4 regions of the Serratia sp. KH_031 genome follow, and region 3 is predicted to be linked to each of the others. Evidence: predicted binding sites of a transcription regulator. Region 3 holds the regulator's gene; each other region holds the start of a gene.
What was found. The regulator PurR, encoded in region 3, represses purine synthesis genes. The targets are predictions, from matches to a motif close to CANGCAAACGTTTGCNTG.
Positions count from the first base shown of each region.

Region 1 (3,194 bases), 640 kb from region 3:
TCCATAAAGACCCCTTATTGAGTAGTAACTAACTGGAGTGACTAACGAGGATCAATGCGGCTCACCATCATGCTGAGCTCTTTCAGTATACGCATCCGGTTCGAATACTGGAGGATTTTCCAAGGAGATTTGTGAAATAAATATTTTTTTGAGCAATTATCCAGCAAAAATGGGGATGGGGTGAAAAGCAAAAAAGCCGGAGAGCGACCCCCGGCAAAAACATCACGTTGCAGTATTATTCTGCGCTGAACCAATCGTCTGCACTTTCCCAAGTTTCTTGGAGTATTTCAGCGATCAGATCTTTATCTGTTTTACCGCCGCCAAGTACCGAAAGCCCGTTAGCACCGGCATAACGTACCTGAACCACGGCATCTGGAAACTGTCGGTTAACCCGTTTGCCTAGCTCGCCACTCAGAGCTTCAATGGCTCCCGCAGGGAGCGGTTTGGTTTTATCTATTGTGACTTCAACACGCATAATTGCCCCCGAAGTAATTTACTGTTTATTTATACAGGTAATTATCTTCAAGGGCAATAGGGCGAATTAAATATTATTAGCAGGCAGTTACCGACCAATTGACGCTTTCACCGGCCAGGAAAGGCACGATGGATTCGCCACCTAAGGAAATCTCTTCCGGTTGGCTAACTGGCACGCGCTGCAGCTCGATAAAATCTTCGTTAACCGGCAAACCGTAGAAGCGTGGCCCGTTCAGAGAACAGAAGGCTTCCAGATATTCTAATGCGCCCAGTTGTTCAAACACGGTAGCGTAAGCAGGCATCGCCGCAGGAGCATTGAACACACCAGCACAGCCACAACTAGACTCTTTACGATGCTTGGCATGTGGTGCTGAGTCAGTGCCGAGGAAGAAACGATCCGAACCACTGGCGACGGCTTTGCGCAAGGTTTCCTGATGGATATTACGCTTCAGGATTGGCAGGCAGAACAGATGTGGACGAATACCACCGACTAGCATGTGGTTACGGTTGAACATCAGGTGCTGTGGAGTGATGGTCGCACCCAGGAAACGATCACCTGCTTGCACATATTCAGCCGCTTCTTTAGTGGTGATGTGCTCGAAAACAATTTTTAGCTCAGGGAACTGTTGGCGGATAGGCTCCATTACTTGGTCGATAAAGCGTGCTTCGCGGTCAAAAATATCAATCGCTGCATCGGTGACTTCGCCGTGAATCAACAATGGCATACCGATTTTCTGCATCTGCTCAAGCAGCGGATAAATGCCTTTCACATTGCTAACGCCGTGATTGGAGTTAGTGGTGGCATTGGCTGGATACAGTTTGGCAGCGGTAAACACGCCTTGTTTAAAACCCTCCACTAAAACGGCAGCGTTCAGCGAATCAGTGAGGTAGCAGGTCATCAATGGGGTGAAGTTGTGTCCTTGCGGTACAGCGGCCAAGATACGCTCGCGGTAGGCAATGGCGGCTTCAATAGTGGTAATCGGCGGAGCCAAGTTTGGCATCACAATCGCCCGGCCAAATACCTGACTGGTATAAGGAAGAACCGTTTTCAGCATGTCGTCATCACGTAGATGGATATGCCAATCGTCAGGGCGGCGGATTTTCAGGGCTTGAGGCTGTGCGGTCATATTACAAAGCTCCGGCGGTTAGGATTCTAATAGAAAGCGAATAAGGGGCTTATTCACGCCGGGGCGTAAGGATATGCCGAAAACGATTGCGATGCATCTGTTTGTTGCGTGGAACCATAAAAAAGCCCGCCATTTAGGCGGGCTCGAATTCAGCAGGTTAACTTATTCGCTAACTGGCTGTGGTTTGGTTGCTGGCGCAGTGGCCTGATTAACCGCAGCATGACCACCAGCGGAGCCTTTACCTTCAAAGTTGAAAGTAGGGCGCTGCCAATCACTGTGCTTAGGTGCTTCTGGCACATAAGTTGGTGCTGGAGCTTTAGTCATTGGCGCCGTTGCGACGTGCTTGTAAAGCACATCTTGCACAGTTTTGACCGGAGTAGGCTGCGTAGTGACAACTGGTGCAGCTTCCACGGTGACTTCTTCAACCGCAGTTTCCATTACAGGCTCGATCACTGGCGCAGCTTCAACCACTGGTGCGGTTACAACGACGGCAGGTTCAACGACTGGCTCTGGTTCTACCGCTGGCGCGACTTCTGCAACTGGCTCAACCTCTGCGGCTGGCGCATCAATGACCACAGGTGCGATAGCGACAGGTTCAACGATAGTTGGTGCTTCAGGTACGACTTCTTCCGCCTTCACTTCAACCACTTCCGGTTGAGCGATGACAGCTTCTACAACGATTGGTGCAGCAACAGCAATCTCTGGAATAGTCGGTTCTCTAACGATGTTTTCAGTCAAAACTTCTTGTTCTTCAACAGCTTGATATGCATGTGTGACAGGGTAACTTATCCAAGCCTTGCCAGACGCCATTTCTGGTGAAGCAAAAGCACCTACCAATGGCATTGGTGATTGGGTCGGATAGCGCTCATCACGATAGCGACGACGACGTTGGCCACTGACGCGCAGATGGCGTGGTGAACGGCGTGAACGACGTGGCATGCCGTTTTCACCATTGCGGTTTTCGCTTTGAGAATCGTCTTCAACTGCAGCAACCACGGTTTCTGGCAGCAGTTTAATTTCTTCCGCTACTACCGGTTGAGTTTCAACGACCGGCGCTTTAGGTGCCAGCAGTTCTTCCGCTGCGCGTTGCAGTTCTTCTTCAGCAGACAGGACGCGGATTTTTTGCGACAGCTGGCGACGTTGACGACGCTGTGCTGGTTGCTGATGGCGTTCTTCCTGATCATCATCATGACTGGCAACGGTGTTATCAACACCTTCCAGCGCTTTGACGTCTTGCGGAGCTTGGCGTTTGTCATCTTGACGACGACGTTGGCGATCACCACGTTGTTCGCGGCGTTGCGGCTGATCTTCACGTTGTGCTTTGCCGCTTTCTTCTACCTGAACTTCATCAGTGACCGGCGCATTTTGTACAGCATTACGACGGTTACGACGTTGTTCATCACGGTTGTCGCGGCTTTCACGACCTTCGCGGTTGTCGCGATTATCACGGCTCTCGGAACGATCTTTACGTTCGCCACGTTCGTTACGATCACCGCGATCTTTACGGTTAGAACCCTGACGGCGCTGACCACGACGGTCAGGGCGACGGTTGTCGCTGCCTTCGGTTTGATTCGTTTCAGTCGGTTTGCTCTC
Region 1 covers NZ_CM174496.1:2,925,443-2,928,636, reverse strand. Annotated here, with positions in the region: gene bssS (biofilm formation regulator BssS) at 1-5, opposite strand, end outside; gene dinI (DNA damage-inducible protein I) at 236-475, opposite strand; gene pyrC (dihydroorotase) at 552-1,601, opposite strand; gene rne (ribonuclease E) at 1,764-3,194, opposite strand, start outside.
Region 1: the regulator PurR is predicted to act here: its motif matches at 1,677-1,694, upstream of pyrC (dihydroorotase).

Region 2 (3,194 bases), 540 kb from region 3:
GCCGCGGAAGCCAGATAAACGCGTTTTGCTCCAGCGTCACGCGCCATCTCAACGATTTGCTCAGAGGTGGTACCACGCACGATAGAGTCGTCCACCAGCAACACGTTCTTATCACGGAATTCCGCACGATTGGCGTTCAGCTTACGGCGTACTGACTGACGACGCGCCTGCTGCCCCGGCATGATAAAGGTACGACCGACGTAGCGGTTTTTCACAAACCCCTGACGATACGGCTTGTTGAGGATGTGGGCGATTTCCAGTGCGATATCGCAAGAGGTTTCAGGGATCGGGATCACCACGTCGATGTCCAAATCCTCCCACTCACGAGCAATTTTTTCGCCCAGCTTCTGCCCCATACGCACGCGTGCACTGTAGACCGAAATCTTGTCCATAAAGGAGTCAGGACGAGCAAAGTAGACGTATTCGAACAGGCACGGATTGGTTTTCGGGTTCTCTGCACACTGGCGGGTAAACAGTTGACCTTTATCGGTGATATACACCGCTTCGCCCGGCGCGACATCGCGCAGGAACTCAAAGCCTAACGTATCCAGCGCCACGCTCTCAGAAGCCACCATATACTCGTTACGGCCATCTTCCAGCGTGCGTTTGCCGATCACCAGCGGACGAATACCGTTAGGATCGCGGAACGCCAGCAAGCCATGACCGATAATCATCGCCACGCAAGCGTAAGCACCGCGCAGTTGCAGGTGCATAGCGGCAACTGCGGTAAAAATGTTGTCAGATTCCAGCGGATAATGTTGGAAGCGATCCAGCTCGCTAGCCAGCACGTTCAACAAGATTTCGGAGTCAGAGGTGGTATTGATATGGCGACGGCCGCTCTCAAACAGCGACTGACGCAGTTCATGGGCGTTGGTCAGATTACCGTTATGTGCCAACGTGATGCCGAACGGCGAGTTGACATAAAAAGGTTGAGCCTCTGAAACGCTAGAGCTGCCAGCGGTGGGATAACGCACATGGCCAATCCCCATATTGCCCTGCAAACGCTGCATATGGCGGGCTTCAAAGACATCCCTCACCAAACCGTTGGCTTTGCGTAAACGGAACCCGTTATGGGCATCAATGGTGACGATGCCAGCGGCATCCTGGCCACGGTGCTGGAGCACCGTCAACGCATCATAAATCGACTGGTTTACCGGCATAAAACCGGCGATACCGACAATACCGCACATGTTGTCTTTTCCTCTAAGCCGCTACCGCCCCGGTAAGGTCGGTAAGAAACTCGACGTGCTCTGTAGGTAGTCAAAGAACCACCTGATGATATAACTAAACTGGGGAATCAGTTGCGACTGCTTCCAATCATCACTTTGTGAGAAGCCGGTAAAGGTATCCAGGAAGAACAGGATCGCCGCCACGATCAGCACTCCGCGCAAGGCACCAAAACAAATGCCAAGCACTCGGTCGGTTCCCGACAACCCGGTTTTTTCTACCAGTGAGCTAATCACATAGTTAACAATAGCCCCGACAATCAGGGTTGCGATAAACAAAATCGCAATCGCGATACCGTTTCGCACCAGTTCGTCTTGAAAACGCGTGAAGTAGACAGCAAGGTAAGAGTAGAAATGGCTGGCAACAAAGAACGCACATCCCCATGTCACAAGTGACAATGCTTCGCGAACAAACCCTCGGATCAAGCTAACCAGAGCCGAAAATCCAATCACCGCTAAAATGACGTAATCAATCCAGACCATGACCTATTCCAATGAGGAATTCGCCTTACCTATCTCATTCGCGGCGAATTCTAACAGAAAAAGAAAACGTTTGCGTAGGGGTTTTCCCTACCACGTCACAAATAAAAAACGACGATGGGAAAATTCCCAATCGCCGCATTCACATAGCGTATTTTGAACATCAACGCGTGCTGTAAGGCTTGATTTGCCCGCTCAACCCGCTGAGTGAATTCAACTCAGACAGCGAAGATTGCAGCTTTTGCTTCGACGCATCCGGTCCGACATAGATACGGGTGATCTGCCCTTGTACCGGCGTTGATGGCACGGTAAAGGCGCGATGCCCCGACAGTCGTAGCGAAGCCACGATCTCGTTCACCTTAGCCGCATTCTTCAGCGCACCAAGTTGCACAATGTAAGCCTGTCCTACTGGCGCTTTTTCCTCTACCGGAGGTTTGGCGATAGGTTTCGGCGGCGTCGGTGGCGGCGTCACGGGTTTCGGTTTCACTTCAACCGGTTTAACTTCCACGGGTTTTGGTGGCGTCACAACCGGTTTGGTTTCGATTGGCGGCGGCGTGACCGTAACCGGCGGCTGGCTAGGCTGGTTGATCGCTTGTTGAGTCGCCGCAGCGTTAGCCGCTTGCTGCTCCATCAATGCCCCAGTGCCTTCCGGCGGATGTGCTGGCAACGCCTGATTCACCGGAGGAACGACATCAACCTCCTGCGCATCTCCCGGCTTTGGCACCAGCGGGATCGCCGCAAAATCATCTTCGTAATGTTTCTTTTTCCCATCCAGCAGCCCTGGCAGGATAATCACCCCCAGCGCTACGATAATCACGGTTCCGACCAATCGGTTCTGAAATTTACTTGCCACTCAAACTCCCCGCATCTCGTCTAACGCCGCCATCACATGGGCAACGGTGTGGAACGATCCACAGACGATCACAATATCCTGAATATCTGCGTCCTGCATCGCCTGACGCCAAGCAGTTTCGACATCGGCAAACTGCCGCGGTTCCGTTAAATATTGCGCCAGTAAGTCAACGCTAGCACCACGCGGACCTTCAAGCGGTGCGCAGTACCATTCGTCAACCTGTTCACTCAAACAAGCCAAGGTTCCGGCAATATCTTTATCCGACAACATACCGACCACCGCGCGGACTTTACCACCGTTACGCGGTAACTTTGCCAAGCGTCCGGCCAGATAACCGGCAGCATGTGGGTTATGTGCCACGTCGAGGATCAACAACGGCTCCTGCTGCACGGTTTGGAAACGCCCCGGCAGTGTCGCTTGCTGCAACCCCGCGAAGATAGCCTTCTCATCAATTTCCAATGCAGAATAGTGCAATGCCGCCAGCGCCGTCGCCGCATTCGCTAATGGGACGTTTGGCATCGGTAAATCCGTCAATTTGGTGTCACCGCCCTGCCACTGCCAGCGTTCGCCTTGCTCACTGAACGTCCAGGCATCGCCACGACGATACAACTGCGCACCAAGCTCTTCGGCCACTT
Region 2 covers NZ_CM174496.1:1,750,362-1,753,555, reverse strand. Annotated here, with positions in the region: gene purF (amidophosphoribosyltransferase) at 1-1,190, opposite strand, end outside; gene cvpA (colicin V production protein) at 1,212-1,709, opposite strand; gene dedD (cell division protein DedD) at 1,870-2,559, opposite strand; gene folC (bifunctional tetrahydrofolate synthase/dihydrofolate synthase) at 2,560-3,194, opposite strand, start outside.
Region 2: the regulator PurR is predicted to act here: its motif matches at 1,769-1,786, upstream of cvpA (colicin V production protein).

Region 3 (3,194 bases):
GTGGTCCGAATACTCGCTAGATGTTGTTGATGCCGTAGCGCGAACCGGTAGCTTTAGTGCCGCTGCGCAGGAATTACATCGTGTACCTTCCGCAGTCAGCTATACGGTACGCCAATTGGAACAATGGTTGGCCGTTCCGTTGTTTGAGCGACGCCATCGAGACGTTGAATTGACGCCTGCTGGCGCGCTATTCATCCAGGAATCACGTGCTGTTATCAAAAAAATGCTCGAAACACGTCGACAGTGTCAACAAGTGGCGAACGGTTGGCGTGGTCAATTGAAAATAGCGGTAGATATCATCGTTAAACCACAACGCAGCCGTCAACTGGTAGTGGATTTTTATCGCCAGTTTCCTGATGTGGAGCTGTTAATTCAGCCCGAAGTGTTTAACGGTGTTTGGGATGCGTTGGTCGATGGGCGAGCGGAAATGGCGATTGGCGCGACCCGAGCCGTGCCGGTTGGTGGCGGTTTTGCCTTCCGCGATATGGGATTTATGAATTGGTTGTGTGTGGCGAGCCCGCAACATCCATTGGCCGCGATAGCAGGGGAATTGCATGACAACCAATTGCGGCCTTACCCGGCATTAGTACTGGAAGACACGTCGCGCAATCTGCCAAAACGCGTGACTTGGACGTTAGATAACCAGCGACGTTTGATTGTCCCTGATTGGTCATCGGCGATAGATTGTCTACGTGGTGGTTTGTGTGTGGGGATGGTTCCGGCTCATTTGGTTCTGCCGTTGGTACAAAGTGGTGAGCTGGTGGCGTTGCAACTGGGTCAACCTTTTCCTCCGAGTTTGTGCTGTCTGACTTGGCAGCAGAATGCTCAATCACCGGCGATGGAATGGTTGTTGGAGTATTTGGGAGATAGCGAGACGTTAAATCAGGAGTGGTTTAATGAACGGGAGCCGGGGGAGATGCTCCCCCAACCTAACAATTAACGGCGGTAATCGATAAATGGGCCGTCGGTCACTGAACGACGCTCGACCAACTTAGGATGGACTTCGATCACCTGTGATTCTTCACGTTTGCTGATAATGCGATCCAGCAACATAGTAAAGGCCATTTCACCCAGACGTTCTTTGGGCTGATGAATTGTCGTCAGCGCTGGGGTGAAGTAGCGCGCATTGCGCACGTTGTCATACCCGATCACCGAAATATCTTGTGGTACGCGCAAACCCAACTCATCGGCGGCACAAATCGCGCCCATCGCCATAATGTCACCGCCGCAGAATACCGCGGTTGGGCGATGTTTTTGCGATAAAATTTGGTGCATGGCTTTGTAACCAGACTCCGGTTCGAAGTCACCCTGAACAATCCATTCGTCCCGCACTTCAATATGGGCTTCTTGCAGCGCCTTTAAAAAGCCCTGATGACGGCCACCGCCAGTGTTACGGGATAATTGGCCGGGAATTGCGCCAATGTCGCGATGACCACGTTCGATCAAATAACGACCGGCCAAGTAACCACCGGCAAAGGCGTTATCAATAATGGTATCGGTGAAATCGCCGCGCGCCGCGCCCCAGTCCATCACCACCATTGGGATATTGCGATAATCCTCCAGCATGCCGAGCAGTTGATCGGGATATTCCGAACACATCACCAACAGACCATCAACCCGCTTTTGTGCCAGCATTGCTAAATAAGCCCGCTGTTTGTCGAGGTTGTTGTGGGAGTTACACAGGATCAGCGTATAGCCTTTGCTGTAGCAGCTATTTTCAACCGCTTCGATCACTTCGGCAAAGTAAGGAGCTTCGCTGGAGGTTGCCAGCAAACCGATCGATTTAGTGTGGTTAACCTTCAGGCTACGTGCGACCGCGCTCGGTGAATAGTGCAGATCTTTAATCGCGGCCCAAACGGCAGTTTTGGTATCTTCGGCGACGAAACGGGTCTTATTGATAACGTGCGAAACGGTGGTGGTGGAAACGCCCGCGCGTTTGGCCACATCTTTGATCGTTGCCATGTAGAAAGTGACTCCTAAATCTACTTGCATGCAGCATGTAAATTGGTTGTTAATCGTTTGCCTACGTAAAACCTTCTCCAGAACAGCGAAAACTAAGTTTTTAGTGTTGAAGTCGCGAATCGCTTGACTGGGAGGGACATATTTGCCGGTACGCAGTTGTGAACTGCGAATTCTGTCGCAAATTGAGCAAAAGTGGAAGAGGTAATCCATATTATAAGTCGAGAAATGATCACAAGATTTTACCCGCGAACTGTGGGAAAATACTTCGACGTATAAATGCTGTGGATTCTACGCAGCTTATCGCTAATTCGATGAGGAGCTTTTAATGGATACCGATCTGAAAATGTCGTTGATCACTACCGTGTGTGCATTGGCGATGATCATTGCTTTCGCTTTTACTGCCGTGATGCATTAATTCATACCAGCAATAAAAAGGCGCAGCACTCAATTGGCTGCGCCCGATCATTTTCCCGCGATTTACGCCAGATTTTCTGCTACAAACTTCCAGTTTACCAATGCCCAGAAGTGATCCAGGTAGGTAGGGCGCGCATTGCGGTAGTCGATATAGTAAGCGTGTTCCCACACATCCACAGTCAACAGCGCTTTGTCTTCACCCGTCAGCGGGGTTGCCGCGTTAGAGGTGTTGACGATCGCCAGTGAGCCGTCGGCTTTTTTCACCAACCAAGTCCAGCCCGCACCGAAGTTACCGATGGCAGATTTGGTAAACGCCTCTTTGAATTCTGCGAAAGAACCGAAAGATTTGTTGATCGCATCTGCGACTGCGCCAGTAGGTTCACCGCCTGCGTTTGGTGCCAAGCAGTGCCAGTAGAACGTGTGGTTCCAAACTTGTGCTGCGTTATTGAACACACCACCGGTAGAGGTTTTGATGATCTCTTCCAGTGATTTGCCTTCGAACTCGCTACCTTTCACCAGATTGTTCAGGTTCACCACGTAGGCGTTGTGGTGCTTGCCATAGTGATACTCTAGAGTTTCTGCGGAAATGTGTGGTGCGAGAGCGTCTTTCGCATACGGTAATGCAGGTAATTCAAACGACATTGCTTTCTCCTTTATTTATATACAGCGCTATTGTTCCAGTGGCTTATCGCCAAGTTGGCGACAGGCAGGAAAACAGAATTGTTATAATATTTTTATGGATATTAATTTTAACAACTTTCTGGGTGAAAAAAAGGTTTAAAAAGGGCGGTTAGACTAATTGGTTAAAGCATCGGCAA
Region 3 covers NZ_CM174496.1:2,287,237-2,290,430, forward strand. Annotated here, with positions in the region: gene punR (DNA-binding transcriptional activator PunR) at 1-940, shown strand, start outside; gene purR (HTH-type transcriptional repressor PurR) at 937-1,962, opposite strand; gene cydH (cytochrome bd-I oxidase subunit CydH) at 2,288-2,377, shown strand; gene sodB (superoxide dismutase [Fe]) at 2,440-3,018, opposite strand.

Region 4 (3,194 bases), 710 kb from region 3:
TCAGTAACGAAGTGCACCGAAGTGCCGTGTTCGCTATCACCGTTGTCGATTGCTTGGCGATGAGTATGTAAACCGGGGTATTTCGGCAGCAAGGACGGGTGGATATTCAGCATCCGCCCAGCGTAACGCTGAACGAAAGCCGCGCTAAGAATGCGCATATAACCGGCCAGTACCACTAGATCGGGATGGTATTGGTCGATGGCATCTGCCAGTGCGGCATCGAATGCTTCGCGATCGGCAAAGGCTTGGGCATCCAACGAATGTGCGTTAATACCGGCTTCTTTGGCGCGTTGCAGGCCATAAGCCTGCGCCTTGTTACTGAATACCGCTACGATTTCAGCGGCAATTCGTCCTTGTTGGCAGGCGTTAATCAATGCCTGGAGATTGCTTCCCTGGCCAGAGACCAACACCACGATCTTTTTCATTACTGGATGACCACTTGTTGTTCGTCTGAAGAAGCCACCAGTTTACCGATCTCCCAGGCTTTTTCACCTGCCGCGTTCAGCAGAGCAATCGCTGCTTCCACTTCGGCTGCTGGCAGGGCAATCACCATACCGACGCCGCAGTTAAAGGTGCGATACATCTCATGACGGCTGACGTTACCTGCCTGTTGTAGCCAGTTAAAGACCGCCGGCCATTGCCAGCTAGATTCGTCGATAACTGCCTGCATACCTTCTGGTAACACGCGTGGGATGTTTTCCCAGAAGCCGCCGCCGGTTAGGTGGGCGATGGCGTGAATGTCGTGTTTCTCAATCAATTCCAAAACGGATTTGACATAGATTTTGGTCGGCGCCAGCAAGTGATCCGCCAGTGATTTACCGTCGAGATCGGTCGTGGTTGGGTCGGTGTTGCTGACTTCAAGAATTTTGCGCACCAACGAGTAGCCGTTAGAGTGCGGGCCAGAAGCGCCTAGCGCGATCAGCACGTCACCGGATTGTACTTTGCTGCCGTCGATGATTTCAGATTTCTCTACGACGCCGACGCAAAAACCGGCCACGTCATAATCTTCGCCGTGATACATCCCTGGCATTTCAGCGGTCTCACCGCCGACTAATGCACAGCCAGATTGTTTACAACCTTCGGCGATGCCGGTGATCACACTGGCGGCGGTATCCACATCCAGTTTGCCGGTAGCGTAGTAATCTAGGAAGAACAGCGGCTCGGCCCCTTGAACGACCAGATCGTTAACACACATCGCGACCAGATCGATACCGATGGTGTCATGACGTTTTAGATCCATCGCCAGACGCAGTTTGGTACCTACGCCGTCGGTGCCAGAAACCAGAATTGGTTCGCGATATTTTTGCGGTAATGCACACAGGGCACCGAAACCGCCCAATCCACCCATTACTTCCGGGCGGCGGGTCTGTTTAACTACACCTTTGATGCGATCTACCAATGCGTTACCAGCATCGATATCGACACCTGCGTCTTTATAGCTGAGAGAGGTTTTGTCGGTCACTGCGCGATCCCCACGACGATTTGCGGTTTGAAAACGGTGCATCCGGTGTTGGTTCCGGAACAAGGCGCGGCAATTCTAACAGCGTAGGCAAACGTTTGCGAGTGACTTGTGAAGCAGCTCCAACTTTTCATCAACTATACTAATGATCAATCTTTTGTTGATCTTGCACAGGCTAATGTTAGTGGCGTAGGCAAGAAAAGGAGTTATAATCCCGCGATTTTTTTGGCCGCCAACCGCCTTAATAGGAGAAAAATAATGAAGATCGTTGAGGTGAAACACCCGCTGGTAAAACATAAACTGGGTCTGATGCGTGAAAATGACATTAGTACCAAACGTTTTCGTGAACTGGCATCTGAAGTGGGTAGTTTGCTGACCTATGAAGCGACCGCTGATCTGGAAACCGAAAAGGTCACTATCGAAGGTTGGTGTGGGCCGGTTGAAGTGGATCAGATCAAAGGGAAAAAGATCACCGTAGTGCCCATTTTACGTGCGGGTCTGGGCATGATGGAAGGGGTGTTGGAGAACGTACCGAGTGCGCGTATCAGCGTGGTCGGTGTGTATCGTGACGAAGAAACCCTTAAGCCAGTGCCTTATTTCCAAAAACTGGTTTCCAATATTGAAGAACGTATGGCGCTGGTGGTTGACCCGATGTTGGCAACCGGTGGCTCGATGATCGCCACTATTGATCTGCTGAAAAAAGCGGGCTGCCACAGTATTAAGGTACTGGTATTGGTTGCTGCGCCAGAAGGTATCGCTGCGCTGGAAAAAGCGCACCCGGATATAGAACTGTATACTGCTTCGATCGACCAGTGTCTGAATGAACATGGGTACATTGTTCCTGGCCTGGGTGATGCGGGTGACAAGATATTTGGTACTAAATAATAATCAGCCGACCAGAGAGTCGGCTTTTTTATGCTCTTCGTCTTTCAAGCTACAGCGTTGTTCTGCTTGGCTGTAGCTTGAAACCCATTGGGTATAACCGCACTACACTGACACCACTAATAATACTATTCAGAGGAAAACACACATGACCCGTCGCGCCATCGGCGTCAGCGAACGCCCGCCGCTCTTGCAAACGATACCGTTGAGTTTCCAACACCTATTTGCCATGTTCGGTGCCACTGTATTGGTACCGATCCTGTTTAAGATCAACCCGGCGACGGTGCTGCTGTTTAATGGTGTTGGTACTCTGTTGTATCTATTTATCTGTAAAGGAAAAATCCCAGCATACTTGGGTTCCAGCTTTGCCTTTATTTCACCGGTCTTGCTGTTGTTACCACTGGGGTATGAAGTGGCGCTCGGTGGTTTCATTATGTGTGGCGTGCTGTTTTGTTTGGTGGCGCTGATTGTGAAAAAAGCGGGCACCGGTTGGTTGGATGTGATGTTCCCACCGGCGGCAATGGGGGCCATTGTTGCGGTTATCGGTCTGGAATTGGCAGGCGTTGCGGCTAATATGGCGGGGTTGTTACCGGCTGATGGTGCATCACCAGATACCACGACGATTACCATTTCGTTGGTGACGTTGGGCGTGACGATTCTTGGCTCAGTGCTATTTCGTGGCTTCTTGGCGATTATCCCGATCCTGATCGGTGTGTTGGTGGGGTATGCGTTGTCGTTCTTCATGGGCGTGGTTGATTTGACGCCGATCCGTGAAGCGCACTGGTTTGCTTTACCCACTTTCTATACTCCACGTTTTGAATGGTTTGCTATCTTTACCATTTTGCCTGCGGCA
Region 4 covers NZ_CM174496.1:1,572,857-1,576,050, forward strand. Annotated here, with positions in the region: gene purN (phosphoribosylglycinamide formyltransferase) at 1-425, opposite strand, end outside; gene purM (phosphoribosylformylglycinamidine cyclo-ligase) at 425-1,462, opposite strand; gene upp (uracil phosphoribosyltransferase) at 1,718-2,344, shown strand; gene uraA (uracil permease) at 2,490-3,194, shown strand, end outside.
Region 4: the regulator PurR is predicted to act here: its motif matches at 1,547-1,564, upstream of purM (phosphoribosylformylglycinamidine cyclo-ligase).